2 regions of the Arthrobacter pasteuri genome follow, and region 1 is predicted to be linked to the other one. Evidence: riboswitches for the same ligand, from Rfam matches in the RefSeq annotation. Region 1 holds a riboswitch; the other holds the start of a gene.
What was found. Region 1 has a riboswitch for cyclic di-GMP ahead of ACX80H_RS08035 (glycoside hydrolase family 26 protein). Riboswitches for the same ligand answer to the same signal wherever they lie in the genome.

Region 1 (15,270 bases):
GTGCGATGCCCTCCCCGAACAGCACCTCGGGTTCCTGCCACGTGCTCCACGGCTGCGAGGTGCCCCAGTTGTAGCCGTCCAGCGCCACGACGTCGACGTAGTCCGCGCCCGGGTAGAGCTGATTCACCGGCGTCGAGCCCCAGTAGGGCACGTTCGGGTTCCAGACCCAGCTGATGTTGGTCGCGCCCGTCGACGCGACGACGTCGTGCACGTGCCGGTAGGCGGCGATGTAGTCACCCGCGCCATTGCCGTTGACACCCTCGGCCCACGGATACCAGTTCCCGTTCATCTCGTGCGCGAACCGGAGGTGGACGGGTTGGCCCCACTGGCCGAGCGCCGTGCCCCACTCACGGAGGTAGGCGTCGAAGTCTCCCGCCGCGATGCGGTCGAGTGAGTAGGCCGGCTGCTCCGTGCCGCCGCCCCACGTCCAGGGTTCCCAGGTCAGGAGCGTCTCGGCGCCCCGGGCCCGCACAGCGTCGAGCTCGGCGAGGGGTGCCGCCTGGTTGAAGTCCTTGTAGGACAGCACGATCGAGGGAGCCTCACCGGCGAGGGCAGCGACCTCGTCCAGCTCACCGCCGGCGGCGGCCCCGCCGTTCGTGCCCACCCCGAACCGGATGGTCCTGGTGCCGGAGGGCACGGGAACAGGGTCGACGACGGTGAACGGGGCACTTGCGACAGCGCTGCCGGCCGTGGCCGTGACGGTCACGGTGCCCGGCGCGGCGGGCATTCCGATCGACGCCTGGAACGTGCCCGTGGAGGTCGTCGTCACGGCCACCTTCGCGGTGCCCGCGGTGACGGTGCCCTTGGTGCGCTTCGGGAACCCGGCGCCCGTCACGGTGACAGGGGAGCCGGCTTCCCCGGACGTGCTGCTCAGGCTGATCGTCGCTGCGGCCTGCGCGGGTGGAGGTGTCAGTCCGAACGTGAGGACCGCCATGGCTGCTGCGAGGAGGATGAGGCGGTGGGCGGTTCCGCGGGCGGAGCCGGCGGATACGCGGGAAGCTGGAAGCATGATCGGTACCTAGGTGTTCGGTAGCCCGGCTGACCGCAGGGGTCCCGTGGCTTTGCGTCTCCGGCTCGCGCCGGGTTTGCCCTTGTCGCCGGGCGGCTGCCCGAGCGGTGCGTCTCCCGCCGCGGCGGGAACCTCCTCCATTGTCCCGAGCGGGCTGCCCCGCGAGGGGCTTCTGCGCCCGAGGTATGCCGAAGGATTCGTGCAGGTCTTCCGCAGGCTGTCCCGGCACCGCGGAGACCGACGGCACGCAGGGCCTCTCGGATCCGTGCCGGGCGGCAGGACAGGAAGGGGTGCCTTGCTGGGAATTTCGTGTGTCGTGCACCACAATGGGTCCTGCCACGGTATCGAGGCTCCCGTGGCGCGTCTGGCGAGGGGAACAGATGAATCAAGGACCGGCATTCACGAACACGATCGCCTCGCAGGTGGACGAGTTCACCCCGTCCTTCGAGGCGCAGATCGGCCCTGCTCTCGCCGAGGTCTTCGCCCGCGAACAGCAGGACCTCCGCCGCGCCGGTCTCCCGCAGGGGATCGCGCGAGTGGGCGACACGCTTCCCGACTCCTTTTTGTACGAAGCGGGAGGACAGCGGATGCGGCTGAGCGAGGTGCTCGGCGCCGCGTCCGCCATCATCGTGTTCTACCGCGGTTCCTGGTGTCCCTACTGCAGCATCGCACTGAAGACGTACCAGCGCGAGCTCCGTCCCGTCGTCGAGGGTTTCGGGACGCGGCTCATCGCGATCAGTCCGCAGGAGCCGGATTCGGCGGTCCGGGCCGCCCGGGACGATGGACTTCGCTTCGCCCTCTACGCGGACAGGGGCAATGCCCTGGCCGCGCGCCTCGGGATCGTGACGGTGCCGGGTTCCGATGTGGTGCAGGCGCAGGCAGCCCTGGGCATCGACGTGGCAGGCCTCAACATGGACGGGACCGGTGCCATCCCGTTCCCCACGGTGGTCGTGGCCGACGCCACGGGCACCATCCGCCTCATCGACCCACGGGTGGACTACACGACGCGCACGGAGACCTGCGACATCATCGACGCCCTCGTGGCCCTGTAGCCAAACCTTCGGGGGTGGCTGCCGCGGGAGCGGGTTCCTCCGTGGTTTCCTCCGTGGGAAGCTCCGACGTGATGTCACCGACGGTCGCACCGAGCGACGCCAGCAGCGGATCGGCATCCGTGAACAGCAGATAGTCCCGGGAGCCCGAGCCCATGCCGATACGCCGTCCCGGGATCCGCTCGTCGGCGTAGACCGGAAGGACACTGCTGCTGCCCAGTGGTGTGATGGTCCCGGACTCGTATCCCGTGATGTCGAGTGCCGCCTCCGGTTTCACGAGGGACGCCTTGTTCACCGCCAGCAGCGACCTCAGCTTGGCCCAGTCCAGTCGCCGCGTCCCCGGGATGAGCACGAAGACCGTGGTCCCGCCGCTGACCTTGGCCACCATCGTCTTGACGCCATCGGCACCGGAGAGGCCCTGGGCAGCCGCCGCGTCGTCGAAGGTGCCGTCGTCCGTCCTGGGAACCAGGACGACGTCGAGTCCGCGGGCCGAGGCATCGCGTTCTGCAGGCAGGGGGCGGGCGTCGGGAGAGTCCATGGTGCCCTATCGTAGGGCGCCGGTGCTCGATCGGGCGACGAGGTCACCGGCAGGCATGCGGCCCGTCTGGACATCGCCCGTGTCCAGCAGTCCCAGTAACAGTTCCGCGGCCACCCGCCCCTGCAGGCCCGGATTGCGGGCCAGCGCCGTGACGGAGGGCGAGGCCAGCTCGCAGTGCAGGGAGTCGTCCCAACTCACCAGGGCGACGTCGTCCGGGCAGCGCAGGCCGACAGCGCGCATCGCCAGCAAGCCGCCCATGGCCATCAGGTCGTTCCCGAAGACGAGTGCGCTGATCCCCTCCTCCGCGCTGAGGAGCGTCAGGGCTGCAGCGCGGCCGGAATCGAGCGAATAGTCCGCCTCGTACCGGGTGACCGAGATGCCGTGCCGGTCGGCGCGGTCCTGCACGCCCCTGATGCGCGCTTCCTCGTGCAGGAAGCTGCGGGGGCCGGAGACGTGGGCGATCCGCCGATGACCGGCCTGGTGGAGATGGTCGACGATGGTGGCGGCGTCCAGGGCGTGGTCGGTCGTGGTCCCCGATCGCGGAGCGGCGCCTTCCTCGGCCGGTGCTCCGTGCAGCACGAAGGGAAGCCTCAGCCGCTCGAGCAGTGCGGGGCGGGGGTCGGCATGGCGGTGGTCGAACAGGATGACGCCGTCCACCTTCCGCTCTCCGGCCCAGCGCTCGTAGGTAGCCCGCTCCTGCGCCGGGTCCTTGCCCACCATTCGTAGCATCAGGGCCATGTCGCCCTCGGCGAGCGCAGTCTCGATGCCGGCGAGAAGGCCCATGTAGTACGGTTCCGTGCCGATCAGGAGGGGGTCCGCGGACAGCACTATCCCCACGGCGCCTGCGCGGGACCGGGAGAGGGCGCGGGCGGAGGAGCTGGGATACCACCCGAGTTCGTCGGCGAGGTCCAGGACGCGACGCCGGGTCACCTCGCTCACTCCCGGCTGGCCGTTGAGCGCATAGGAGACGGATGCCTTTGAGATGCCCAGGCGCTGCGCGAGACCGGCGATGGTTTCCTTGGCCATGGCTTACACAATAGCCCCGCGATTCCTTGACCGGCCCGGGCCTATCGCCTAGGTTCGACCCATCACCTGAACCGGTTCAGTAATCCCATTTCTCAGCGAGGAGAACAACCCGTGACGTACTCACTCCAGCTCTACACACTGCGGACGGCGCTAGGCGAAGATCTTCCCGGCACCATCAAGCGCGTCGCCGAGCTGGGTTACACCGCCGTCGAGCCCTACAACTTCGTCGCCACCGCGGACGAGCTGGCCGAAGCACTGTCATCCAACGGGTTGACCGCGCCGTCCGGGCACGCGCCGCTCCTTCGTGCCGATCAGGACGAGATCTTCGAGGCAGCACGCACGCTGGGCATCGGCACCGTGATCGAGCCCCACGTGGAGCGGTCCCACTGGACGTCGGACGCCGACATCAAGGACACGGCCGAGGCGCTCAATGCGGCGGCGAGGAAGGGTGCCGGGTACGGCATCACCGTCGGCTACCACAACCACGCGTTCGAACTGGAGGAGCGCATCGACGGGGTCTCCGGACTCGAGGTCCTCGCCGGTCACCTCGACCCCGAAGTGGTCCTCGAGGTGGACACGTACTGGGCGGCCGTGGGCGGCGAGGACCCCGTGGAACTGCTCCGCCGACTGGGTGAACGCGTGTGCTTCGTCCATATTAAGGACGGACCGCTCACGAAGAACGACAAGGAGCAGGTGGCCGTCGGTTCCGGCCGGATGCGTGTCTGGGACGTGCTGGGCGCCGCTTCCGGCCTCGAAGCCGCCGTCGTGGAACTCGACGATTTCGACGGCGACATCTTCACCGCCGTCGCGGACAGCCTGGCGTACCTGACCGAGGGGAAGAAATGAGCATCGAGGCCGCGGGGACCCGCCGCACAGGCCCGGTCGGTGTCGCCGTCATCGGTGCCGGAGTTATCAGCAAGGAATACCTGGCCAATCTCACCAGCTTCCCCGACGTGACGGTGCACATCGTCGCCGACATGTTCGAGGAGGTCGCTGCCGCGCGGGCCGCCGAGTTCGGCGTCCCGGCATCCGGGGGCGTGCAGGATGCCCTGGACCATCCCGACGTGGAAATCGTGGTGAACCTGACCATCCCCGCCGCGCACGTGGAGGTCGCGACCGCCGCCGTGGGCGCCGGCAAGCACGTGTGGAGCGAGAAGCCCTTCTCACTGGACCGGGAGAGCGGCATCGGCCTCCTGAAGACCGCCGACGCTGCAGGGGTCCGGCTCGGGTGTGCTCCGGACACCTTCCTCGGTGCGGGCCTGCAGACCGCCCTGCGCCTGGTGGCGCGGGGGGACATCGGTGTCCCCCTCACGGCGCTGACACTCATGCAGTCGCCAGGACCTGAGTCCTGGCATCCGAACCCCGCGTTCCTCTTCCAGGAGGGCGCAGGGCCGCTGTTCGACATGGGCCCCTACTACCTGACGGCCCTCGTCCAGACCTTCGGAGCCATCACGAAGGTAGCCGGCATCGGCTCGAAGTCCAGGGAGACGCGCACCATCGGATCGGGCCCGAAGGCCGGCGAGGTCTTCGACGTGACGGTCCCGTCCCATGTCAGCGCGATCGCCCAGTTCGCCGGCGGCGGGTCGTCCCAGAGCATCTTCAGCTTCGACTCGCCGCTCAAGCGCGCGGGTTTCGTCGAGGTCACCGGAACCGAGGGGACACTCGCCTTCCCCGACCCGAACAACTTCACGGGCGACCTGCTGCTCACCCGCCCTGGGGCGGATGAACCCGAGGTCGTCGCGGCGGTCGGGGCGACGTCGACGCGCGGCAGCGGTGTCCTCGAGATGGCACGTGCCCTCCGTGAGGGACGTCCGCACCGTGCGCAGGGCGAGATGGCGTACCACGTGCTCGATGCCATGGTGTCGATCTCCGAGAGCATCGCGACGGGCGAGTTCGTCCCGCTGCTGAGCACGGCAGCCGCCGCCGAGCCGCTGCCCGACGACTGGGATCCCTACCTGTCGACCCTCGCCTGACGCTGCGGGTGCGGAGACCGGCACCCGCCGGCCTCCGCACCGGCCCTGCCCGGAGGTCGGCAGCCGGACTGTCCCGGGCGTTGCCCCTCCAGGGTGGAGGACTCATCGATGCTGATGCAGCTGCAGAGGTGCCCGCGGACGACTGGCGTAGGCTGGAAGTCTGCGGACACGTTCGCGCCACCCCAGGCGCCGTCCGCGAGGAGGCGGAATTGGTACAGCGCATGGCAGACCCCACGTATCGGGCCCAGCAATGGGAACAGCGGTACGATCCACAGATCGAGGACGTGAACCGGCTCTGCGACGCGCTGGCCGAGTCCAAGCCGGGGTCGGGTGTGCCGTACATCGATCCCATCCACGATGTCGACGGCTGCAAGATCGTCAGCCTCTTCTCGAATCCGGGAGCATCGCTGCCGTCGGGGTTCGTCTCGTTCGAGAACGACGACCCCAGCTCGATCCGCATGGCCGGAATCTACGAGGCGATCGGCCTTCGCCCCGACGCGTTCATGCCATGGAATGCCCACCCCTGGTACCTTCCCGAGGGCAAGGAACGCGCGCTGACGATGGAGCAGATCACCGATGGGGTGAAGCCCCTCCTGACCTTCCTGCAGCAGGTTCCCCGCGCATCGGCACTCGTGGCCCACGGCGCCGATGCCCACAAGGCTGCGCGCCGGCTCATGAAGCTCGAGAACCGTGCCATCGCCAAACGCGGATTCAAGATCTACGAGGTCCGTTCCCCGGGGGAGCGCGCCTTCAAGGGTACGCCCGCCAATCAGGAGTTGTGGCTCAAGGAGATCCAGTCGGCCTACACCGACGCCATGGGCAGGGCCGGGATCCGGGTCCGGCAGTCCATCTAGATCCGGCCCTGACGGCGATGGGCTGACCTCCGCCCTGGCGGAGGTCAGCCCATCGTTCCGTGAACGGCTCGGTAGTTCGTCAGGCCGAGCCGTTCACCGTGTGCAAGGAGGCCCCGGCGGGGGCAGCATCATCAGCAGCGCGCCCGAGGGTGAGGCCGCGCAGGGTCGCCGAGATGTCCTCGAGGGACTGCTGTACCCATGCGAAAGCCTCGTCGTCCATCGCGCGCTCGCAGGGGTCGGGGATGCACGAGCGGTGCGCCAGAGCGAGGCGGGCGACGGTTCCCTCGAGTGAATCGAGCAACCCCTCCGTCTCGGCGGCCAGGTGGTCGGCGAGTACTCCGGCGCCCGGCGCATCCCGCCCGCCGGGCATGACGAGGAGCGTGGTCCTCGGCAGCCGGGAGGCGGCGGAGGGCGTGCTGACGGACGGGCGCTGCGTGCTCATATAGGTGAGACCTTTACTAAGTCAAGAGGGCGCCCTGAAAGTCCCCATGGGCAGAAAACGTTGACTGCAATAGTGTGCCACCGATTTGGCCTGTTGTCGGCGCTGCAGACGCAAGAATTCCGCAAGTTACCAATCAGTAGACCGATCCGGCGGCCGCTACTCCCCGTTCTGCCTGAGGTAGGTCGAGCCGTCGGGGTTGCGCACCACCGTCCACTGCTGCAGTTCCTCCTGCCGGAGGCGCTGGGCCTCGTCGTCGCGGTAGACGATCGGCCCCGACGTCGTGCCCCGCTGGGCGGGGCCGAAGAACATGCGCAGCTTTCCGGTGGCCGTCATGAAACGCACGGACAGCGGATCCTTCTTGCTCATGGGTAATCCTTATCCTGGTGTCGTTCGTACGGTCGGGGGAGTCATGCTTCGCGCCTCGAGGGCGGCAGGTCGGTTCCCGTCGCCCGGATGATGGCGTGCATGGCGTCGTTGAGGGTCCCGACCTGCTCGCGGGTCAGTCCAAGCCGTTCCATCATGGTCACCGGAACCTGGAGCGCATCGGCGCGGAGCTTCCGGCCCGCTGCGGTGAGTTCGACGGCAAGGGCGCGCTCGTTCCCCGCAGCACGGGTACGGGTCACCAGCCCCAGCGCTTCCAGTCGCTTGAGCATCGGCGAGAGGGTCGCGGACTCCATGGCGAGCGCCTTGCTGATGTTCCGCACCGTGCGCGGACTCTCCTCCCATAGGGCGAGCATCACGAGGTACTGCGGATGGGTCAGGTTGAGTTTCTCGAGGACTGGCCGGTAGGCGCCGACCACGCTGCGGGATGCCACGGACAGCGCGAAGCATAGCTGGCGCTCGAGCAGGAGGTCGTCGTCCGTTCTGGTGTCCATGAGGAGGGCCTGCTCTGCGGCGGAAGGTTAGTGGGCTAATAATTAGTGTACTGCCAATCGCGCCGGCCTGCACATTCTTCCGTCGGCGGCCGGTCGCAGCACGGACGAGCAGCGGGGTCTCCCGCGGAGAGCTGAGCCGCGGACGGGGGCTGTCAGGGGGTCCGGAAATGTCGGTGGGGGCCGATATGTTGGGGGCAAAGCCGCCACTCGAAAGGTCGCATGCTCCAGCCCAGCAAGCTGCTCCAGATCAGCCGTATCTACGTCGAGCCGGCCGCGGCCGAGCTGCCCAGGGGCAAGGAGATCCTTGCGCGCTGGCCGGAGGCCGAGGTCGTGGAGGTGGCGAGCCACTGGCGGATCCCCGAACTCAGCGGTGATGAGGCCAACGTCCGCCGGTGGGCGCGGATCAAGACCGAAGCCCTCGTCGTCGGCATCAAGAAGTCCCTGACAGCCAAGCCCAACGGCAGGTCGGCGGACTTCATCGCACCTTCGACGGCCAATGGCTGCGCGATGGCCTGTGCCTACTGCTACGTCCCGCGCCACAAGGGCTACAGCAACCCCATCACGGTCTTCGCGAACATCGACCAGATCAGCGGGTACCTCGAACGGCACGTCGCCCGGCAGGGCATGAAGCTGGAGCCGAACCAGTGCGACGACCATGCGTGGGTCTACGACATCGGGGAGAACAGCGACTGCTCGGTGGACGCGCTGGTCAGCGACAACGTGCGGGACCTCGTCGACCTCTATCGGGAGCTACCCACGGCGAAACTCTCCTTCGCCACCAAGTACGTGAACCAGGACATGCTGTCGTGGGACCCGCAGGAACGCACGCGCATCCGGTTCTCGCTCATGCCCGAGAGGCTCGCGCGCACGGTGGACGTGCGCACTACACCCGTTGCGGAGCGGATCGCCGTCATCAACGACTTCGTGGACGCGGGGTACGAGGTGCACGTCAACTTCTCGCCGGTGATCATCACGCCCGGCTGGCAGGAGGACTGGCGCGAACTCTTCCGGCAGCTGGATGCTGCGCTCTCACCGGCTGCGAAGCAGCAGCTCGCAGCGGAGGTCATCTTCCTGACGCACAACCAGCAGTTGCACGAGATCAATATGGGCTGGCACCCGCAAGCCGAGGAGATTCTGTGGCGGCCGGACCTCCAGGAGACCAAACGGTCGCAGAATGGATTCACCAACGTGCGGTACATCGCCTACGAGAAGCGGGGCTACCTCGATGAGTTCCTCCGCCTGGCCGGGGCCGAGCTGCCCTACTGCCGGATCCGCTATGCGTTCTAGGGCACGGTCCGCGTGACGGCCGGCCACCAGCAGGATCCCGCCCGGTACCTCGCACCCGCGCTGCCGCGTCCCGTGATCATGGACCAGCGCTGGGCGGACGCGGTGTTCCTGCACTGGCGGATCGCACCCGAGGTGGCAGCACCCTACCTGCCCCCGGGGGTGGTGCCCGATGAGGTGGACGGTTCGTCCTGGGTGGGGTTGATCGGCTTCCGCATGGTCGGAGCCGGGCTGGGTAGGGGCCTACCTGTCCCGTATTTCGGGTCCTTTCCGGAGATCAACGTCCGGCTCTATTCGCGGGGACCCGACGGCACGCGAGGCGTCGTCTTCGTGACCCTCGACGCGTCACGCCTCGCCGTCGTGCTCGCTGCACGTGCGGGCGGGATCCCGTACGTGTGGTCGAGGTGCTCCCCGATCCAGCGCGGGGAGGGTGCGCGGCGGGAGTACGGGTACGACGTCGTCCGGTACCGCAGGCAGGCCACGTCCCGCTTCGTGGTCCGGCCGGATCCGGACCGGACAGCGGAGGACACCCTGTCACTGGAGCTCACGGCGCGTTTCGGGCTGCACAGCACGCTTGCCGGGAGGACCCTCTACATCCCCAACACCCACCATCCCTGGTTGCTCCACCCGGCGACGCTGACGAAGTTCGACGACGGGCTGCTGGGCGCGGCCGGATTCCGGGTCGAAGGCCCACCGGAGTCGGTTCTGTTCTCGCCCGGCGTGCAGACGCAGTTCGGCAGGCCGGGCGTGGTCCACCGGAGTTGAGGGGCGGCGTTCGGTCCCGCCCGGTCCGGGCCCCAGCAGGCACACCCCGACGTGGTGGTCGACGACCTCGACGAGGCCGCGGTGATCGCCCTCGGCGCCGTTCGGCACGACTACCAGCCGGGCACGACCTTCCGCGTGTTCCTCGATCCGGCGGGCCACCCGTTCTGCCTCTGCGCGGACCGACGCGGCGAGCCTGCACGGATACTACGCCAGCGCTATACCCGAGGGTCGGATGCTGAGCGACTCCACGGCCGATTCCCGCGACGCGTCGACGGCGAGCCGTACGGCCTTGGCGACCTGGTCCGGGCGGATCCAGGCCTCGGGCCGGTAGTCCTTGCCCTCCCACGCATGCAGTTCCTCCTGCATGTCCGTGGCCACCCTGCCGGGGTGGATGGAGCTGACCCTCACGCCGTTCGGGCGCTCCTCCTCCCGCAGCGCGTCCGTGAAAGCCCGTAGCGCGAATTTCGTGCCGCTGTACACCGCCGATCCGGCCCCGGAGGTGTAGCCCGAGCCGCTGTTGATGGCGACGACCTGGCCGCCCGCCGCGCGCAGTGCCGGCAGCAGGGCGCGCGTGAGGGATGCGACGGCGAAGACGTTGACCTCGAAGCTCTCGCGCCACGCGTCGTCGGACAGCTCCGCGATCGCGCCCATCCGGAGCACGCCGGCCGAGTGCACGAGGACGTCCAGGCGGGGGATGCCCGCGACTGCCGCGGCGACCTGGCCGGCGTCGCGCAGTTCCGCCGCGAACGGCTCCGCGGACGGGAAGGACGCCGAGAGGTGCGCCAGGGCGGTCAGGTCGCGGCCGCCGAGCAGTAGGTGGTGCGTCGAGCCCAGCTCGTCGGCGATGGCACGGCCGATGCCGCGGGACGCACCGGTGATGAGGGCGACAGGGTTCGGAGACATGGCTTCACCCTAGCAACGCGTCCTTCCCGGCTGCGCGCCACCCTCCCGCCTGCAGGCCGTCGAACGCAGGCCCGTTGACAATGTGGTTCCTGTCACAGACACTCTTCTGAACAACATTTGTTGACCAATGAGCAACTCCGCCGGACCAGGAAGGCCTTTCCATGCCCACCGATCAGCTGACCGAGGATGACGTGCTCCGTGCGGCAGCGACCGTCGTCGAGGCGTTCGGCGCCACTGATACCCGGCGGTACTTCGATTGCTTCACCGCGGACGCCACCTTCGTCTTCCATGGCGAGGACCAGAGGCTGGACAGCAGACCGGCCTACGAGGAACTGTGGGCCCGCTGGCTCCAGGACGGCTGGCGCGTGACCGAGTGCCTGAGCAGCAACCAGCGGGTGCAGCTCCTGGGAGGAACGGCGGTCTTCACCCACGACGTCCTCACCACGACGACGACGGATGACGTGTCCGACACATCGCGCGAGCGCGAGACGATCGTCTTCCATCGCGTCGGTGACGCGGTCAAAGCAGTTCACGAACACCTGAGTCCCGTCCCGCCGATGATTTCCCGGAAGTAGGGGCGCCATGACGTTCGACTCCACAGCACCCCGGCAGTCCGCCTACCGTCGGCTGTCCGATCACCTCGACAGGAACTCCGACGGCTACGGGCCCCTGCGGGGGAGCCTCGGCGCGGGGCGGATGGGGATGATCTGGCTCGCAGCGAACCTGGTGGTCACCACCCTCCTGACGGGAACGCTGTTCGTCCCCGGCATCAGCTGGAGCCTGGCGGTCGGGATGATCGTCCTCGGCACGCTGATCGGCGGCTCCGTCCTGGTACTCGTCGGCAACATGGGGACCCGGACGGGGCTGGCCACCATGTCCCTCACCAAGGGGTCCTTCGGCCTGCGGGGGTCCTTCCTCCCGGTCGCGGCGAACGTCATCACGCTGATGGGGTGGAGCTGGGTACAGGCCATGCTCGCCGGTGTCACGGTCAACTTCCTCGTCGCGCAGGCCACGGGATTCTCGAGTCCCGTGCTGTTCTCCGTCCTGTGCCAGCTGCTCGTCGTGTGCTTGGCCATCTTCGGGCACGCGGGAATTGCCCGCGTCGAGCCATGGCTCGCACTCGTGATCCTCGCGTTCATGGCCTACATCTTCATCGTGGCGTTCCTCGCCTACAGTCCGGCGGATCTCGCAGCGCTGCCCCTGGATCCGGCGGGGGGCTGGACCGCCGTCGCGGCGCTCGACGTCGTCATCGCGACGGCGATCTCCTGGACGGTCCTCTCTGCCGAGTTCAACCGCCTCGCCCGGACCCAGTCGGCAGGGATCGTCGGCTCCGGGGTCGGATACCTCCTCTCCACGGTGCTCGCGATGACCCTGGGGGCCACTGCCCTCGCCTACGTGGTGCTGGACGGAGGCGGGGCCGTCGCCTTCGACCCGACCGTGATCGTCGCGGCCTTCGGTGCGCCGCTCGCCGTCGTGATCTTCCTGTCCGTCATGGCCACCAACACCATGGTGGTCTACGGCATGGTGTCCTCCGTCGTGAACATGGTGCCGTCGCGCCGCGTGACGTTCCTGCCCACGGCGATCGTGCTCGGCGTCATCTCGGTCCTCGGCTCGACCTGGCTGGCGCTCCTCAACCAGTTCACCGCCTTCCTGACCGTGATCGGAGCGCTCTTCATCCCGGTGTTCGCCATCATGATCGTGGACTACTACCTCGTGCGAAGCCGTCACTATGGCAGCGACATCCTGCGGGGCACAGGGGGCGAGTACTGGTACCGGGGCGGCGTCAACATCGCCGCTGTCGTGGTCTGGCTCGTGGGTGCCGGGGCGTCGCTTCTCCTGACATACGTCGTCCCCAGCCCGATCGGTGCGACGATCCCCACCTTCGTGCTCTCCGCCCTGCTGTATTGGGGCTGGGCGGCCGGAACGGGGCGGATCGACCGCACGAGCCGCCCCCACACGCATCTCCTGGACCTCCCGGAGGCAAGCAGGACAGATGCGGATCGCTGACCTTTCGCAGCCGGTGTACACCGGGATGCAGGTGTACCCCGGTGACCCGGAGGTCACCCTGACAACGGTCGCCACCGTCGCCGAGGACGGCTACCAGGTGGCCGCCCTCCATGCCGGCTCGCACACCGGCACGCACCTCGACGCCCCGCTGCACTCGATCCCGGGCGGCGAGTCCGTCGACGGACTCGACCTCGCACGCCTGGTGGGACCGGCGAGGATCGTGCGCTGCCCGGACCTCGCGCCGCACGAGCTCGTGACCTGGGCGTCGGTACGGGACCAGCTGAAGGACCTGGAGGGCGTCTCGATGGTGCTCTTCGACACCGGCTGGTCGGCGGTGTTCGGCAATTCGCGGTACCTCGAACACCCGGTTCTCACTCCCGAGGTGGGCGAGGGACTGCTCGCTGCCGGGATCTCCGTGGTCGGCGTCGACACACTCAGCCCCGACTCGACCCTGCACAATGACGGGCACCTCCCGTTCCACGCGATCGTCCTCGGGGCGGGCGGCGCGATCATCGAGAACCTCACGAACCTGGCCGATGTGACGTGGGCGGATCCGTTCGTCTCGGCGCTGCCGATCGCCCTTGCGGGCGTGGACGGGGCGCCCGTCCGCGCGGTCGCCATGGATCTCGCATCGCGAGCGACGGCCTGACACTCGGGCCGCTCGTTGCCCGACGTCGGCTGCCTGGTCGTCCGCCCCTGATGCTTCCAGCCTGGGCTGCCCGCGTGCTCCCGGCGCACGTGACGTTGGGACGCCCGCCCTTCTCCAGGAAGGGCGGGCGTCGGTGGTGCGGGGCGGTAGGTCTAGCGGGTGCCGGACAGCGTCGCGAGCTCATCGGCCGTGAGCTCGAGCTCCGCAGCCTGGACCGAGTCGCGAATGCTCTCGGGGCGTGAGGCCCCGGGGATGGGGATGACCGTCGGTGCCAGGGCGAGTTCCCAGGCCAGGCATACCTGCTGGGGGCTGACCCCGTGCCTGTCGGCGATCTCCTGGAACGGCGTGAACTGCTCGCCGAGCCCGCCGGCCTTCTTGATGCCGCCGAGCGGGCTCCACGGCAGGAAGGCGATGCCGTTCTCGCCGCAGTACCTGAGCTCGTCCTCGCTGGAGCGGAAGGCGGGCGAGAACTGGTTCTGCACCGACACCAGCCGTCCGCCGAGGATCTCGTTCGAGAGCTTGATCTGGTCCACCGTGGCGTTCGAGATACCCGCCATGCGGATCACGCCCTCGTCGAGCAGGTCCTTCACGGCTCCCACGGAGTCCTCGTAGGGGACCTCCGGGTCCGGTCGGTGGAACTGGTACAGGCCGATCGCGTCGACGCCGAGGCGCTTGAGCGAGGCCTTCGCGGCCTCCTTGAGGTAGTCGGGGCGGCCGTTCAGCGTCCACGATCCGTCGCCGGGACGCAGGTGGCCACCCTTGGTTGCGACCAGCACGGACGAGCTGTCCGAGCCGTAGGTGGCCAGGGCCTTCGCGATGAGCAACTCGTTGTGCCCCACCTCGTCGGCGTCGCGGTGGTACGCGTCCGCGGTGTCGATCAGGGTGACGCCGGCGTCGAGCGCTGCATGGATGGTGCGGATGGAGCGGTCCTCATCGGGGCGTCCCTCGATGGACATGGGCATGCCGCCCAGTCCGAGTGCGCTGACCGGAGTACCGCCGAGCTGGCGTTGCTGCATTGTCGTTCTCCTCTGAATAGACGTGCAGTCGCCATGGTAAGCACGAATCCAGGTTTGGTGCCATCGACAACAAACTACTGGCCGAGCGTGAAGATCCGTCGTACCACCCGTCCCTCGGCGAGCGCGTCGAGGCTCTCGTTGAGGTCGTCGATCGGACGCGTGTCGGTGTGGAGGAGTTCCACGGGGAGGCGGCCCTTCCGCCACAGGTCCAGATAGGCGGGGATGTCCCGCTCGGGGACGGCGTCGCCCATGTAGCTCCCGAGCAGCCGCCGTCCCATGCCCGCGAACTGCAGGGCCTGCGTCGTGATGGCCTGCTCGGGATGCGGCAGTCCGACGGACACCAGGGCCCCGCCGCGCGCGAGCAGTTGCAGGCCCGCTTCCATGACGCGGGCGCTGCCCACGGCCTCGAGGACGACGTCGGCGCCCCCGTCGGTCACCTCGTCCACCAGGCGGGCGGCGTCGTCGGGCGCTCCGGCGTGCTGCGCCCCGCAGCGCCGCCCCAGGTCCTGCTTGGCCGGAAGGGGATCGATGGCTATCACCGTGGTTCCCGGCACCTGGGCCGCCGCCATCACGGCCATCAGTCCCACAGCTCCCAGGCCGAAGACGACGACGGACTGACCCTCCCGGAGGTCGGCGGTGTTCAGGACGGCGCCGATACCGGTCAGCGCCGCGCAGCCGAACATCGCGGCGATGTCGAACGGGACGTCGTCGTCGATCACCACCACGGACTCGCGCGCGACGACGGCGTAGTCCGCGAACGCTGAGACGCCGAGGTGGTGATTGATGCGGTCACCGTCGGGAGTGCGCAGCACGGCGGGCCCATGCAGGAGATCGCCGCTTCCGTTCGACTCCGCGCCCCGGTAGCAGAGCGCCGGGCGCC
Region 2 (15,270 bases), 110 kb from region 1:
CGCGGATCTCGGCAGCGAAGGCATCGAGAATGCTGCCCGCCAGCCGGGTCCCGACGACGTACTTCCGGTCCACCCTGGTCTGCAGGGCGGCTGCGCCGTTGAGCTCGTCGAGGCTGACGGAAGGCCGGACATCAAGGCCCGCGAAGTCGCCGGTCACGACACCCTCGCCTGTGCGCTGCCCGCCAGGCTGTCCTGGTCCTGCCGTGGCGCGGGAACGTGGGCCGGATCCGCGGCGGGCGTGGGGTCGGGCAGGTCAGTGTAGTAGGTAGTGCCCGCCGAACCGCTCCCCGGAAGCGCGGCGATCGACGGCGTCATGGGCGCCACCGGCTTTTGGCGCCCTACCGGGGCGGACACCACCTCGTACCGGACATCGACGATGGTCTTGTCGTTGACGAGGTCCAGTTCGGACACTGTGGCGGAATGGATCCGGGCGCTGAGGACCTCCGCCAGGCGTGACTGGAGCACCGCCTCGTCTCCAATGGCCTGGTCCAGCACCACGGTCTGGTGCCGGTACCCGGGCAGCACCCGGGAGGAGTCGCCGATGAACATGACTGCGAGGATCAGGCCCATGAGTGCCAGCGGGAGCCCCAGCGGTTCTGCGCCGAGACCGGCGATGAGGCCGAGGGCCAGGGCGGAGAAGTAGTAGGCCACCTCGTGCTGGGCTAGCTCGGTGGAACGGAGGCGGATGATCGAGAGCACGCCGAACAGCCCGAGGCCGAGTCCGACGCCCGCCGCCGAGCCCGAGAGTGCAGTGGCCACCGCGAGGACCCCGACGTTCATGCCGAGGTAGGAGATCACCAGGTCCCGGCGCCGGTGGCGGCGCAGGTACAGGCCGAAGGTGAGGAGGGTGATCGCCAGCAGGTCGGCGGCGATGAGGATCAGGATGTTCATTGGATGCTCTCCAGGATGTGGATGAATGTTCTTCTTCTACGATGCGAGCGCATGCTGTGCCGAGGCTGTGCCGGGGCACAGCACCGCATATGAGCACGTGGGGACGAGGGTCAGGCGACGCGGCGGCCCCGTGGCGCTTCCGACGTCGGCACTGTGGTCGGCTCCGCGCCAGCGGGTTGGGCTTCCGGGGTCGGAACCGGCTCCGTGCCGCCGGCCGGAGGGAGCACGGGTCTGGGGACGGGGGGCGTAGGGGCCGCGCCCCTGCCCGGGAGGAAGCGTTTCTGCACGGTGAAGCTGGTGATGAAGAGAGCGGCTTCGGTGAAGACCTTCGCCGCGACCTCCGGTACCCCTGCGTCGGTGAGCAGGAAGATTCCGGCGTAGTTCGCTGCGAACAGGGCGACGACGAGGGTGAAGTACCGCAGCGCAGCGGCGGACAGGGGCCGGTGCCGGCCCTCCGTGAAGACGAGGCGCCGGTTCGCGAGGAAGTTGACGGATGAGCTGAGGACCCTCGCTCCCACGACGGCCAGGAGAAGGAAGTCCGTCAGCAGACCGAGAACCACGAAGGCTGCCAAGTCGATCCCGAAGGCGGCCAGCGAGGACAGCGAGAACGCGAGCAACGGGGCATAGATGCGGGCCGAGTCCACCAGCGGCCGGAAGTGGGACGAGCTGTTCCCGGCGAGGTAGATGGTCGAGATCGTGATGCTGTCGATCCGGTGGCCCGCTCGCCCGGCCTGCAGCAGCAGGTTCAGTTCGTACTCGTACCGGTTACCGCGCACCGACTGCAGCCACGGAAGCATTTCCGCCGGATAGCCCCGGAGCCCCGTCTGTGTGTCGTGCAGCCGGGCGCCCGCCGCAAGCCGGAACAGGGTGCGCGTGAGGGCGTTGCCGAGTCGGCTCCGGACCGGCACGTCGCCGTCGAACGCGCGCTCCCCCAGGATCATCGTGGAGCCGGCCCGGCGCACGGACCCGCGTGTCCCACGGGCCGTTCCGGGGACGGTCCCGTGAGCAGTCCCCGGGGTGGTCCCACGGACGCGGGCGGCGACCTGCAGAATGTCGGGCACGGCGTGTTGGCCGTCGCTGTCGGCGCAGACCACGCCCTCCCCCGGGTGGTGGCGTTCCGCATAGCCGAAGCCGGTCTTCAGTGCTTGGCCCTTGCCGCGGTTGGACGGGTAGCCGATCACGGTGGCACCGGCGCGGCGGGCGTCGTCGAACATCGCGGTGAAGCGGGGACCGCTGCCGTCGTCGACCACGAGGACCAGGAGGCGGGGATCCGCGGAAAGCAGGTCGCCGACCAGTGCCGGGAGCTTGGCGTCGGGCTCGTACGCGGGGATGAGGATGATCACCGTCGTCGCCTACTGCCCGATGTACAGGATGTCGGAGGTGCCACGTTCCTCGCCTTTGCCGAGCGGGTTGTTCACCAGTTGGCCGTCGAAGTACATGGTCGAGGACCCGCCGCCGTCGATGTTGTACGCGGTCGTGGCACCGAGGCCCTGCATGATCGAAGCGAGTTCGGTCATCGTGACGCCGTCGCTGTAGCCGTCGGAGCGGCCGTCGACGACGACGAAGACCAGGTGGTTCTCGTCGATCACGCCGACGGCGGTGCGGGGCTGCTCACCCTGGATGGAGTGGTTGCCGACATTGGTGTCCACCTCGATGTCCTCGATGCCGGCCGCGATCTCCCCGTCCTCCAGAAGGGACGGGCCGAAGGAGAGCGTGTTCCAGACGCCGTCCGCGAGGAGCTGCTCAGCGGTCGTGGTGGTCTCGTCGTAGACCTGGACGGTGCCGTCCGTGTAGAAGGCGAGGCCCTGCCGCGCCCCCTCGTCCCGGTAGACCACGCCGTTGCGGATGACGATCCCGGTGTCGCGGAAGCCGTAGTAATCACCGTTGATGGCGAAGATGGCATCGTTGGCCTCAGCGATCGCCGAGGTGGGCTCGGTGATGTTCGCGCCGAAGCTGTCCTCCGCGAACGCCGAGCGGAGGGTCGTCGCGTCGGTGAGTTCGACGTCGGCGACGTAGTAGGTGACGGTCTCGTCGCCGGATCCCGTGACGACGGTCGAAATCTCAATGCTGCTGTCCGCCGAGGTATAGGACGTATCCGTTAGGGTGGTAGCCACTTCCGAAGCGGCGTCGGTGGTGGAAGCTGTATCGGTCGTGGTAGTGGATGCTGTCTGCTCCGCCTCGTACTCGGACACGTTGGAGATCTCGACCTTCTCGATGACGAAACGGTCGAGCGCCCAGGCCGTGGTCCCGCCCGCGGCGAGGGTCACGGCGAGGGACGAGGCGAGGATGGTCTTACGGAGTCGGGCCGGCTTGCGGGGCTTCGGAGATGTTGGCATACCCCAGTTCTATGAAGCGGCCCTATGGCTGCTGTGTGCCATTCGTGTGCCGGGGCTGTGAGCCTGCGGCGGGGGTCCTGGAGGACGAGCATCAGCGCCGGGGCCGTTGCACTACGAGCAAGGGGTAGACGTGCTCCCGGAGGTTGCTAAAATCATCGGGCGGGCAGCCGCTCGTCGATAAAGGCAAACCCGGTGCGAGCCGGGGACGCAAAGCCACGGGACCCACGAGGTCAGCCGGGCCGCCGAAGAGAACAGGTCCAGAGAATATGCCTCGGACACGCGAATTCACCAGCGTCGCCTCCACCATGGCCTCAGCAGCCGACTTCCCTGCCCTCGCACCGGCATCGCCGGTCGATCCACGGAGCGCGGCGCTTCGGCACCATCGGGGAGCGTCAGGCCATGAATAGCTCGGGCGATCGCCGTGCCGCCGTCGTCATCGAGGACGATCTCGACATCCGCAACCTCGTCTCCGCCGTCCTCGAACAGGGCGGCTTCCAGGTCAGCGGTGCGACCACCGGGCGCGAGGGCGTGGACGTGGTCCGCCAGGAACACCCCGTGGTGGTGACACTGGACATCGGGCTGCCGGACATCGACGGGTACGAGGTCCTGCGGCGCATCCGCTCCACCAGTGACTGCTACGTGGTCGTCCTGAGCGGACGAACGGATGAGACGGACATCCTCACGGCCCTCCAGGCGGGTGCCGACGACTACATCTTGAAGCCGTTCCGGCCCCGCGAACTGAGGGCGCGCATCGACGCGATGCTCCGCAGGCCCCGCATCGGCCAGCACGCACACTCCACGCCTGCGCCGCCGGCTCCCGTCGTCGCCCCAAGCATCCCCGCCGCCGAGGGCGGAGCCGGGAAGCCGTCGGACCATCTCCTGCGGAACGGCAGCCTCGTGGTGGACGGCGAGGCCCGCACCGCGACATGTTCGGGCATAGAGCTGCCGCTCACCAAGACGGAGTTCAACCTGCTGCACGAACTGATGCGCAGCAATGGCGCCGTGCGGACCAAGGAGGACCTGGTGCGCGTCTCCCGCGGCCGGGACTACCGCGGGTACAACTTCGTGAGCCGGACCGACGAACGGGCCATCGAGGTGCACATCGCCAACCTCCGCCAGAAGCTGGCCCGCGCCGACGGGAATCCGGAGCTCATCATCACCGTCCGCGGGGTGGGGTTCCGGATCCTGCCCGGGCAGGCCCGGTCACGCTAGCGCCCCGCCGTCGGGCGAGGTGTCGGGTCAGGCGTCGGGTCAGGGATGCCCCGGGTAGGTCTCCTGCAGTTCGCGGATGGTGTCAGCGGCGCACGCCCGGAGGAGGCCGACCGACCGCTGCGCGGCCTCGAGATCCTCGGCTGCGATGAGCCGCTGCGTTGCGATCGCGGCCTGGCTGAGGCGGGTAGCGCCCACCATGGCCGCCGACGTCGTGACGCTCAGGACGGCATCGTCGGCACGGGGCGCGTCGCCTTCGCCGACCCGGAGGTCCAGCCGATCGAGCTTTCCCACCAGGGTCTCCGCGAAGTCCCGGGCGAACCGCTCGACGACGGATGTGCCCGGGAAGTCCCGTTCCATGTCCCGGAGGACGGCAGGATCGAGGAGTGGTGCAGCCCTGCCGGGCGCGTTCGGAGCCGGGACGGCGTCGTCGCGCGGGGGTACCGTCCCGCCGTCCTGGCGGTGGCCAGGACGTGGCGGAGTCGGATGGGTAGGCACACTCCCAAGGGTAGCGACGGTCCGTACCCGTGGTGCCGCATCCCCGGGTTCTTGCGCAAAGCTTGCGGAAGGACGGCGCAGGTGCGGGGCCGCGCCTGCCGCAGCCGACCCGATTGCTGCTACGCCGTCCAGTCCGCCCGGTAATCGCTGTGTCCGGCCCAGGGAAGGGCCAGCAGCCGGAGGACGTCGGTACCCTGCGACTCGTCCAGGGAGGCCGCCGCGTACCGGACCAACCCGCGCTTGGCCCGGCACTCCGCGAGGACACGCTCGGGGTCGTACCAGCCCCGCGCTCCCCAGACTTCTTCGGGGAGGGTGCCCACGCGGGCGGCTTTCTCGTCCTCGGTGAGGCGGGCATCGACGAAGGCGGCGAGATCATTCACACTCCGAGCCTAGCGAGCGTCCGCCCATTCGGCCGACGTCGTCGGCCCGGGCCTCCGTCCGCTCCGCCACGAACGAAGCCAAGGCCTGCACCTGCTGGTCGATCTCCTCCTGTATCAGGGCGTCGGACGTGGAGACGGTCGCCGCGGTGTCCTCGAGCCACACCAGGCCTGGTGCCCTCCGGTCTACGGCTGGTGCTTCAGTTCAGCCCTCGCCGGCATCGCTGTGCCGCCGCTGCGCCCTGCCACAGCCGGAGATGGGCATCCGGTCGCGGCAGCCGGGCCGTAAGCCGGCACCGTGCCTCGTCGGAGTCGGCTGACGACCTCTCCAAGGTCGTCGAGCACGGCGAGGAGCGGTGCGTCCGCTGCGATCCGGTGGAAGGAAGCGCGCTCGGGTAGCCCGAGGTAGCCGTTCCGGTAGGCACGCAGGTCCTCGAGGGTCTCAGCATCAGTGCCGCGTGCCGTGATGCGACGGTATGCCTCCTCGGGACTGACGTCGAGGAACACCACGGCGTCCGCGGTCGGGAGCAGTCGCGTCATGGTCGCGACGAATCGGCCTCGTCGGAGCCCGCGCGCGGCGCGCAGGGCCTGCTGGCAGTGCAGATGCCGGTCCATGATGACGACGCCCTCGAAGGTCCGTGACCGGAGGTGGTTCGAAATGACGTTCACTGACCGGATGACGGACTCTGCAAGGTCCAGCACCCACGGCGGAAGGGTGACACCGAACCGCCCGGTCCAGGCCGCCATAGTGCGCCGGCCCGAGTAGTTGGCAAGGACGAGCGTCGGCGTGGACGGCTCGAAGAGCCGGGCGAGTGCGTGCGCCGCCGTCGTCTTGCCGGCGCCGTCGATCCCCACGAGGACGACGACGAAGCGGGAGGATCTGCGTGGTGCTGCTGGAGTCATGCTCCAGTTCTACGGCAAGAGCCTAGACCTGCTCTTGAACCGGCCTGTGAGCGGGCTGTGACATCGGGAGATCCACGCGGAACTGCGTGCGGCCCGGCTCGCTGGTCACGCTGATGCTCCCACCGTTCGCCTCGACGAGCGCCTGGACGATCGCGAGTCCGAGGCCCGTGCTGCCCGCGCCCGCGGACCGCGCGGCGTCCCCCCGGCTGAACCGGGTGAAGATCGTGTCGAGGAAGGCCGGGTCGATGCCCGGACCCGAGTCCGTGACGATGATCCTCGCGCTTCCCTCCCGCACTGCGAGGGCCGTGGAGATCACCGTGCCCGGCGGCGTGTGCTTGTGCGCGTTGGAGAGCAGGTTGATGAGCACCTGACGGACCTCGGCCTCGACGGCCCGCACCTCGACGGGCTCGTCGGGCAGGTCCAGGCTCCAGATGCAGCCCGGCGCGGCAACCTGCGCATCGCTCGTCGTCTCGATCACGAGTTCGGTGAGGTCGACGTCGGATGCCTCGCCGCGCTGGCCCTCGTCGAGGCGCGCGAGCAGCAGGAGGTCCTCTACGAGGGACGACAAGCGCTTCGACTCGCTGTCCACGCGTTCGAGCGCGGACCGTCCGGACGGGCTCACGGTCTCGCTCATGAGGACCAGCTCCGTGTAGCCGCGGATGGAGGTCAGGGGTGTGCGGAGTTCGTGGCTCGCGTCCGCCACGAACTGCCGCACCTTCATCTCGCTTGCATGGCGTTCCCGCAGGGCGCTCGTGACGTGGTCGATCATCTCGTTCAGGGCCAGTCCTACGGTGCCGACCTCCGTACCGGGCTGGGCTGCGGCAGGGGGGACCCGCACGGGGATGGCCACTTCGCCGGAGGACAGGGGAAGCTGCGAGACGGACGTCGCGACGGCCGACAGTTCCTCGAGGGGGCGCAGGGACCGGCGGATGATGACGGTTCCGGCGAGCCCGGTCAGGGCCAGTCCGGCCAGCGAGAGCCCGGCCACGGTGATGTCGAGGGAGACGAGGGTGCTGTCGCGCTCGGTGGTGGACAGGCCGGTGACGAGGACGGAGCCGTCGGGGATGAGGCCGGTGGGCAGGGCCGCGGCGTCGACGCGGTAGCGCCCGCTCGACAGTTCCAGTTCCTCGGGTCCACTGCCGGGGTCGACGGCGGCGAGCACGCCCAGGTCGGCGTCGGTGAGCGGTTCCGTGGTGCCGTCGTCCTGCACCAGTGCTGAGTTCTGCGCCTCGCCGTCATGGAAGACGGCGTTGAGCGTGCCCGGTCGCTGGCCGGCCGCGTTCTCCGGGTCCACATTCCGGAAGGGCCGGTCATCGTCGCCGCCGGGCGGGCGCCCGCCGGGGAAACCGGCACGCCCGGCGGCGGGCGTGAGCGCGTCGTCGAGCTGCCCCGTGAGGTAGCTGCTCATGGCGAGGTGGCTGAGGACGCCGATGGCCACGCAGATCGCCGTGAGCAGTGCGAGGGTCGCCAGGATCAGCTTCGTGCGCAGGTGCAGCGGACGGCGTCCCGGTCGGGTGCCCGCGGGATGCGAAGGTGTCACGAAGCCGCGGGTTTGAGCACGTACCCGGCGCCGCGGACGGTGTGGATCATGGGAGTGCGCCCGGCGTCGATCTTCTTCCGGAGGTAGGAGATGTACAGCTCGACGATGTTCGCCTGGCCGCCGAAGTCGTAGTTCCATACGTTGTCGAGGATCTGGGACTTGCTGACGACACGGCGTGGATTCTCCATGAGGTAGCGCAGCAGCTCCCACTGGGTGGAGGTCAGGGCGATGTCCTCTCCGTTGCGGGTGACTTCGCGCGTGTCGACGTTCATCACCAGGTCCCCGACCACCAGTTCCGCGGAATCCGACGCCGCGACGCCGGAGCGCTGGACGAGGCGGTGGAGGCGCAGCAGAAGCTCCTCCATGCTGAAGGGCTTGGTGACGTAGTCGTCACCTCCTGCGGAGAGACCGGAGATGCGGTCCTGTACGGCGTCCTTCGCGGTGAGGAACAGGGCAGGGACGTTCGGTGCGAAGGTGCGGATCCTCGTGAGCGCCTCGATGCCGTCCACTCCCGGCATCATGACGTCGAGGACCAGGACGTCGGGGCGGAAGTCGCGCGCCGCGGAAATGGCTGCGGCACCGTTGTTCGCGGTAGTGACGCTCCAGCCCGCCATTCGAAGGCCCATGCTGACGAGCTCCGCCAGGCTCGTCTCGTCGTCGACGACGAGGGCGCGGATCGGGCTGCCGTCGGGGTGCGCGAGGCGCGGCAGGTTGTCGGTCATGGAGTGGTGCGAGGCGTCGGCCATCGGGTCTTCCTGGTGTCTTCCGTGGGTACCGGCCGAAGCCGGCACGAATTGCTGCGGAGCGTTGCGGTCAAGTATCCCGTACGGGCCGTCCGGAGTGGCCGGCCGGGGTGCCGACCGGGGTGCGGGCCGGGGATGCCGACCGGGGCTGCCGTCAGGCCTGGAGCGGTCCTGCCGCAGCGCCCTGGTCGAGCGAGCCGCCCGTGTCCTGGCGGCGGAGGAGCGCCTGCTCGACGGGAAGGGTGGCACCGACGACGATCGCGGCCCGGGCCTCCTCGGCCGGGGGGTCCGCCTCGGCACCGAGGGGGGCGAAGGCTGTGGTGCCGAGGACCGCGGCCAGGGCCATGGCTCCGACGGCGGCCTTGAAGCCTGTACGTCCGGCGGTCAGTTCGGGGGTGGGGCGGTAGGGAATCATTCTGTCCTCCTGGCGGGTGGCTTCAGTTCTCCTACTCTCCCGCGCCGACTTAGACCCCCGCTTTCCGGAACCTGTGCAGTTGCTGTGCAGGAAGTTCTCAGGAAGAGGCGATGTCCTGCGGCGTGAGGACCCTACCGTGCCGACGGCACCGCGCCGAGCTTCGACGGCCACCAGATCTTCGGACCGATGTCGTACGCCAGAGCGGGGATCAGCAGCGAGCGCACCAGCACCGTGTCCAGCAGGACGCCGAATGCCACGATGAAGGCGATCTGCGCGAGGAAGAGGATCGGGATCACGCCGAGCGCCGCAAAGGTCGCCGCCAGCACCACGCCGGCGGAGGTGATCACGCCTCCGGTGGCCCCCAGTCCGCGGAGGATCCCCGGCCGCGTCCCGATCCGGAGCGATTCCTCCCGCACCCGCGTCATGAGGAAGATGTTGTAGTCCACGCCGAGCGCCACCAGGAACACGAAGGCGAAGAGCGGCACCGAGGCGTCCGCGCCCTCGAACCCGAAGACGCCGTTGAACACCAGCGCGGAGACGCCCAGGGCCGTCGCGTTCGAGAGGGCGACGCTGGCCACGAGGAGCGCCGGCGCGAGGATGGACCGCAACAGGACGACCAGCACTCCGAGGATGACGAGCAGCACGATCGGGATGATCTTCCCGAGGTCCGCGAGTGCGGTGTCGTTCGTATCCACCGCCACCGCCGTGACGCCGCCCACCAGGGCATCCGGGCTGGCGTCGTCGAGGGCGGTCCGCAGCTGACGGACGACATCCTCGGCCCGGTCCGAATCCGCCTGGTATTCGAGCGTCCCGCTGATGAGCACCCGGCCGTCCTCGACGACGGCGGCGCCACCGGGTTCCGCGGTCAGCGCGGCGTCGGAGACGCCTTCCTGTGCGGACACGACGGCGAGCGCCGCGTCGGCGTCGGTCTCCGGTGCGACGACGTACACCGGACTGCCGGACCCGGCGTCGAAGTGGCGGCCCAGCGCCTCCTGGCCGTCGACCGCGTTCGACGGTGCCAGGATCAGGGCCGACTGCGGTACCCCACCGGCCTGCAGCTGGGTCAGTCCGAGGGACCCGGCGATGAGGAGAAGCAGCGACACGATCCACAGGGTGCGCGGGCGGCGGGCCACCAGCAGGGCCACCCGCCTCCACAGGCCCCGGACCTGCTCGAGTCCGGTGTCGGGTCCGGCGGCTGCCGCGTGCCTGCCCCGGGGCGCGGCGGCGGCCCGGGAGTGGTAGCGCGGTTGCAGCGGCCAAAAGGCGCTCCTGCCGAAGAGGAGCAGGAGGGCCGGGAGGAAGGTGAGTGCTGCTCCGAGCGAGAAGGCGATGCCGATCGCGGCGATCGGTCCGAGACTCCGATTCGAGTTGAGGTCCGAGAAGAGCAGGCACAGCAGCCCGAGGATCACCGTGGCACCGGACGCGAGGATCGGCGCCACCGACGTCCGGTAGGCCACGCGCATCGCATCCCACTTCAGCTCGTGCTCCGCCAGCGCCTCACGGAAGCGTGCGACGAGCAGCAGCGCGTAGTCCGTGGCCGCACCGATCACGAGGATCGACAGGATGCCCTGGCTCTGACCGGTGAGCTGGATCACCTCGAGCTTCGCGAAACCGAAGACCAGCAGGATCGACGTCGCGAGCGCGAACACCGAGGTCAGCAGAACCAGGAACGGGAGGACGACGGAGCGGTAGACGGCCAGCAGGATGACGAACACGGCTCCGAGCGCCACGCCGAGCAGGATCCCGTCGATGCCGCCGAACGCCTCCACCAGGTCGTTGGTGAAACCCGCCGGTCCGGTGACGTAGCCGGTCACGCCGTCGGGCAGCTCGTCCGCCAGGACGGTGCGCAGCTCCCCGACCACCTCTGCGAGTTCGGCATCGGAGGAGACGAAGGCGATGTACTGGACGGCCATCCCGTCCTCGGACGGGATGGGGCCGGCGACGGCGGGCGCCCCGGCGGCCGGTGGTTCGAGCCCCTCCACCTCGCCGAGCGCCACCCCGACCTCCTCGTACAGGCCGAGGTTCCGCGGCTCGATGGCCGTGTCCGATTCGGCGACGATCACCGCGGGAATGGCATCCGAGTCGCTGAATCGTTGCTGCAGCTCGCCCGCCTCGGTGGATTCGGCACTCGCGGGCAGGAAGGACGCGGAGTCGTTGCTGGAGACCTCCTCGAGCCGTCCGAAGGTCGGGCCGCCTACCGCTGCCCCGACCAGCCAGATCAGCACGACGACGACGGGCAGCAGCACCCTCAACCAGCTGTTCCTCATGACGCTTTCCACCTTCCGAAATTATCTCTACGATAAAGTATATCCATGACCGAGATAATAGGAACCGACCTAAACTGGAGGAAAAGGAGGCGGGACCCATGGCGACGAAGGACGAACTCCTGGCACTCCTGCGGCAGTTCACCATCGAGACGGACCGCTACGTCGAGGCCGCCAGCGAGCGCGACAGCCTCTACCGCACCGACCTCCAGGCCCTGGGCATCATGATGGGCGCGGCCCGTGCCGGCCTCACCGTCACCCCCGGGCTGCTCCGGGAGGAGCTGAACCTGAGCTCGCCGGCCACCACGGCGCTCGTGGACCGCCTCGATTCCGCGGGCCATGTCACGCGGCGTCGCAGTGACGTCGACCGCCGGCAGGTGCATCTGGAGATGACCGAGAAGGCGCGCGCCACCGGTGCGATGCTGTTCGCCCCGCTCGCCCGCCACATCAGCGGGGTGTTCGACCAGTACTCGGACGAGCAGCTCGCCCTGCTGCTCGACATGATGCGGAGAGTAACGGACGCCACGGTCGCCGCGAAGAATGAGGCGCGGGACGACGTCGGTGCTGGCTGAGGACCCTGCTGCGGGTTAGCCTTCGGGAATGAACGAAGAGGTCTACTCCCACGGACACCACCCGAGCGTGACGTCGGCGCATGCGACGCGGACGGTCGCCTCCTCGGCTGCCTACCTCGAGCCCTACCTGGAGGCGGGCATGGACCTGCTGGACATCGGGTGCGGCCCCGGCAGCATCACCGCGGGCTTCGCGGACATCGTGGCACCGGGGTCGGTGATCGGCATCGACAGCTCGGCCGACGTCGTCGCCCAGGCGACCGAAACGCACCAGGACCTCGCGAACGTGGAATTCCGTGAGGGGAACGTCTACGACCTCGACTTCGCGGACGAGTCCTTCGATGTCGTCCATGCGCACCAGCTCCTCCAGCACATCGCCGACCCGGTGGCCGCGCTCCGCGAGATGCGGCGCGTGGTGCGTCCCGGCGGGATCGTCGCCGCACGTGATGCCGACTTCGGGGCCATGGCCTGGCATCCGGCGGTCGAGGAACTGGAGGAGTGGAGGACGCTGTACCGCGACCTGGCGCGCGGCAACCGCGGCGAGCCGGATGCCGGCCGGAGGCTGCCCGGGTGGGCCTCCGCCGCCGGGTTCGCCCATGTGGAGGTGTCGTCGTCGAACTGGACCTACGCCACCCCCGAGGAGCGCCGCTTCCACGCCGGGTCCTGGGCGGATCGCGTCCTGCACTCGGCCTTCGCGGAGCAGACCCTCGACCGCGGGCTCGCCGACCAGCAGACGCTCGACCGCCTCGCCGAGGGCTGGCGCAGGTGGGCGCGGATGGACGACGCCGTGTTCCTCATGCCGAGCGTGGAGATCCTCGCGCGGGACTGAGCAGGGGCTCCCCGACCGGCGACGATCACCCGTGCGGGCAGTAGGTGCAGACGCGGGATGCGCGGCTAGGCTGGCTGGATGTACCGCATCGTCACCGTCTGCACCGGCAACATCTGCCGCTCCCCCATGGCCGAGCTCATGCTGACCCATGCCTTCGCGAAGGCCGGCATGGCGGGCGACGTCGTCGTGGATTCCGCGGGCACCACCGACTGGGAGGCGGGCCGCCCCATCGACGAGCGCGCGGCGACGAAGCTGACCGAACTCGGCATCGAGAGCCACCTGCACCGGGCCCGCCGTTTCGAACCAAGCTGGTACCGCGAGCGGCACCTCATCCTCGCCCTCGACCTGGACCACTACCGCGAGCTGCGGTCCGAAGCACCGAACGACGACGCCCGTGACAGGATCCACCTGCTGCGCGAGTTCGACCCCTCGACGACGGACACCGACCTCGAGGAACTGGGCATCTACGACCCCTGGTACGGCGACGCGAGCGACTTCGAGGCGACCTGGCGGATGGTCGACGCCGCGGTGGACGGCGTCGTCCGCTACGTCCGCAACGAGCTCGATGCCGACGGTTCGGACGGCTGACCTGCGGCGCTTACCATGAACGGGTGGATCCCTCCCTCTGGCTGGCGCTGCTCGGCGCCGGAACGCTGATCAGCTTCGTTCCCGGCGCCGGTGCCGTGAACACCATGAGCAATGCCCTGACGGTCGGCTTCCGCCGTTCCGTCTGGGGCATCCTCGGGCAGCAGGCCGCGTTGCTCGTGCACATCGGCATCGCCGCGGCCGGCGTCGGGATCCTCGTCGCCAACTCACCGCTCGCCTTCGACCTCATCCGGTACACCGGCGCCGCCTACCTCGCGTACCTCGGCGTCCGGAAGTTCCTCCAGAAGCCCGAGCGCAGCGACATCCGTGCACTGCAGGGGAACGAGGGCGTCTTCCCGATGTTCCGGCGCGGGGTGCTGGTCAACCTGCTCAATCCGAAGGCCATCGTGTTCTTCCTCGCCCTCATCCCGCAGTTCATCCGGCCGGAGGAACCGCTGCCCGCCCAGTACGGTGTGCTCGCCGCGACCGTCATCGGCATCGACGTCCTGGTCATGTGGTTCTTCTACGCCGGAACCGCAGGCTCCTTCCGCCGCTTCACCCAGGACGACCGCGGGCAGGTCCTCCTGAACCGCACCTTCGGTTCGCTCTTCGTCGGCGTCGGCGCGCTGCTCGCCCTGGCCTGAGCCGTGCCTGCCGAGACGCCCCTGCTCATCGGGATCGACGGCCGCTCCGGCGCCGGCAAGACCACCCTCGCCGTGGAACTCGCGGCACTCCTCCGCGAGCACCACACCGTCAGCCTCTTCCACCTCGAAGACATCTACCCCGGGTGGGACGGGCTCGGCGACGGCATAGCGCGCTACGTCGACCACGTGGTCCGTCCCCTGAGGGCGGGACGGACCGCACGATGGAACTCCTGGGACTGGAAGGAGAGCCGGGACGGGCCGGAACGCACGACGCCGGCCGCCGAGATCGTCCTCCTCGAAGGAGTCGGTGCCGCGGCTGCCGCAGCGCGTGCCCACCTGGACGTCGTTCTCTGGGTGGAGGCCGACGAGGAGGTCCGGCGCCGCTCCGCCCTCGAGCGCGACGGTGACACCTACGCGCCCTTCTGGCAGCACTGGGCGGACCAGGAGTCGGCGTGGCTGGCCGCCGACGATCCGGGCGCCGCCGCCGACGTCGTCGTGCAGGGCCACCACGGCCCGCAGCCCCGGGCGATCCGGCTCGCACTGACAGGGCTGCCCGCCTGCTCCGTCCTGATGGCGCCGGAGCGTGCGGGACGGCGCGGACTCACGGTCGACTGCGAGCGCATCGACGCAGTCCCGGATCCCGCCGCCCTCTTCTCCGCGCTGTACGGGAGCGCCCCGGCAGCCGCGTGGCTCGACAGCTCCGACGCCGGCACCTCTGGGGCCCCCAGGGCGGAGGGCCGCAGCCGGTTCAGCATCCTGGCCGATTCCGGCGGCGTCTTCGGGCAGCAGGCGCTGCACCGGGCCGGGGTCACGGAGATCACCGCCGGAGCGGTCACGACCCGCATCCGCGAGCCTTTCTTCCGGTGGCTCGAGGACGTCTGGGGGCGCAGGGCCGTCCGGATGCCCCAGGTGCCCGGGTGCGAGTTCGGGCTCGGGTGGCTGGGCTATCTCGGGTACGAGCTGAAGCGGGAGACCGGGGGCGCGGACCCCGCGCCTGCCGGCGACGCCCTGCCCGACGCCGCGCTCCTCTTCGCCGGCCGCGCCGTCGTCATCGACCACGACCACGGCGCCGTCTTCCTTCTGTCCCTCTCCGACGGGCGGCCGGATCCGGAACACGACGCCTGGCTGCGGCAGGTGCGGGACGCCGTCGCGGCGCCGCCCCCCGCTCCGCCGTCGCCCCCGCTGGGCGTGCCCCGCTTCACCGTCCGTGACTCGCGCGAGGAGTACCTGGCGAAGATCCGCCGGGCGCAGGACGAGATCGCGGAGGGCAACACCTACGAGGTGTGCCTGACGACGTCGCTGTCCGCACGCGTGGAACGGGCCGACGCGCTCTCCGCATACCTCCGCCTGCGCGCCGCGAGTCCCGCGCCCTTCGCCCACTTCCTCCGCTTCCCGGGCTTCGCCATCGCGAGCACGTCACCCGAGCGTTTCCTGGAACTCACCGCCGACGGCCGGATGCGGGCGGAA

Region 2: linked by a shared signal. The riboswitch ahead of ACX80H_RS07395 (response regulator transcription factor) and the one ahead of ACX80H_RS08035 (glycoside hydrolase family 26 protein) in region 1 are both predicted to bind cyclic di-GMP.

The regions. Positions count from the first base shown of each region.
Region 1 covers NZ_JBTNDO010000001.1:1,688,215-1,703,484, reverse strand. Annotated here, with positions in the region: gene ACX80H_RS08035 (glycoside hydrolase family 26 protein) at 1-1,009, opposite strand, end outside; cyclic di-GMP riboswitch class I at 1,026-1,100, opposite strand; gene ACX80H_RS08030 (peroxiredoxin-like family protein) at 1,390-2,061, shown strand; gene ACX80H_RS08025 (aminoacyl-tRNA deacylase) at 2,036-2,596, opposite strand; gene ACX80H_RS08020 (LacI family DNA-binding transcriptional regulator) at 2,603-3,622, opposite strand; gene ACX80H_RS08015 (sugar phosphate isomerase/epimerase family protein) at 3,734-4,468, shown strand; gene ACX80H_RS08010 (Gfo/Idh/MocA family protein) at 4,465-5,595, shown strand; gene ACX80H_RS08005 (uracil-DNA glycosylase family protein) at 5,817-6,449, shown strand; gene ACX80H_RS08000 (hypothetical protein) at 6,529-6,891, opposite strand; gene ACX80H_RS07995 (hypothetical protein) at 7,048-7,257, opposite strand; gene ACX80H_RS07990 (MarR family winged helix-turn-helix transcriptional regulator) at 7,299-7,766, opposite strand; gene ACX80H_RS07985 (spore photoproduct lyase family protein) at 7,986-9,053, shown strand; gene ACX80H_RS07980 (YqjF family protein) at 9,132-9,815, shown strand; partial or broken gene ACX80H_RS07975 (VOC family protein) at 9,831-9,989, shown strand; gene ACX80H_RS07970 (SDR family oxidoreductase) at 10,020-10,718, opposite strand; gene ACX80H_RS07965 (YybH family protein) at 10,880-11,293, shown strand; gene ACX80H_RS07960 (purine-cytosine permease family protein) at 11,301-12,725, shown strand; gene ACX80H_RS07955 (cyclase family protein) at 12,712-13,374, shown strand; gene ACX80H_RS07950 (aldo/keto reductase) at 13,527-14,390, opposite strand; gene ACX80H_RS07945 (alcohol dehydrogenase catalytic domain-containing protein) at 14,465-15,270, opposite strand, start outside.
Region 2 covers NZ_JBTNDO010000001.1:1,577,933-1,593,202, forward strand. Annotated here, with positions in the region: gene ACX80H_RS07375 (polyphosphate polymerase domain-containing protein) at 1-157, opposite strand, end outside; gene ACX80H_RS07380 (DUF4956 domain-containing protein) at 154-891, opposite strand; gene ACX80H_RS07385 (GtrA family protein) at 1,002-2,234, opposite strand; gene ACX80H_RS07390 (phosphodiester glycosidase family protein) at 2,244-3,227, opposite strand; cyclic di-GMP riboswitch class I at 3,400-3,474, shown strand; gene ACX80H_RS07395 (response regulator transcription factor) at 3,627-4,439, shown strand; gene ACX80H_RS07400 (hypothetical protein) at 4,479-4,934, opposite strand; gene ACX80H_RS07405 (DUF6221 family protein) at 5,054-5,314, opposite strand; gene ACX80H_RS07410 (hypothetical protein) at 5,307-5,477, opposite strand; gene ACX80H_RS07415 (nucleoside/nucleotide kinase family protein) at 5,498-6,214, opposite strand; gene ACX80H_RS07420 (HAMP domain-containing sensor histidine kinase) at 6,237-7,754, opposite strand; gene ACX80H_RS07425 (response regulator transcription factor) at 7,751-8,500, opposite strand; gene ACX80H_RS07430 (hypothetical protein) at 8,652-8,912, opposite strand; gene ACX80H_RS07435 (MMPL family transporter) at 9,044-11,179, opposite strand; gene ACX80H_RS07440 (MarR family winged helix-turn-helix transcriptional regulator) at 11,278-11,748, shown strand; gene ACX80H_RS07445 (methyltransferase domain-containing protein) at 11,777-12,574, shown strand; gene ACX80H_RS07450 (low molecular weight protein-tyrosine-phosphatase) at 12,653-13,162, shown strand; gene ACX80H_RS07455 (LysE family transporter) at 13,186-13,803, shown strand; gene pabB (aminodeoxychorismate synthase component I) at 13,807-15,270, shown strand, end outside.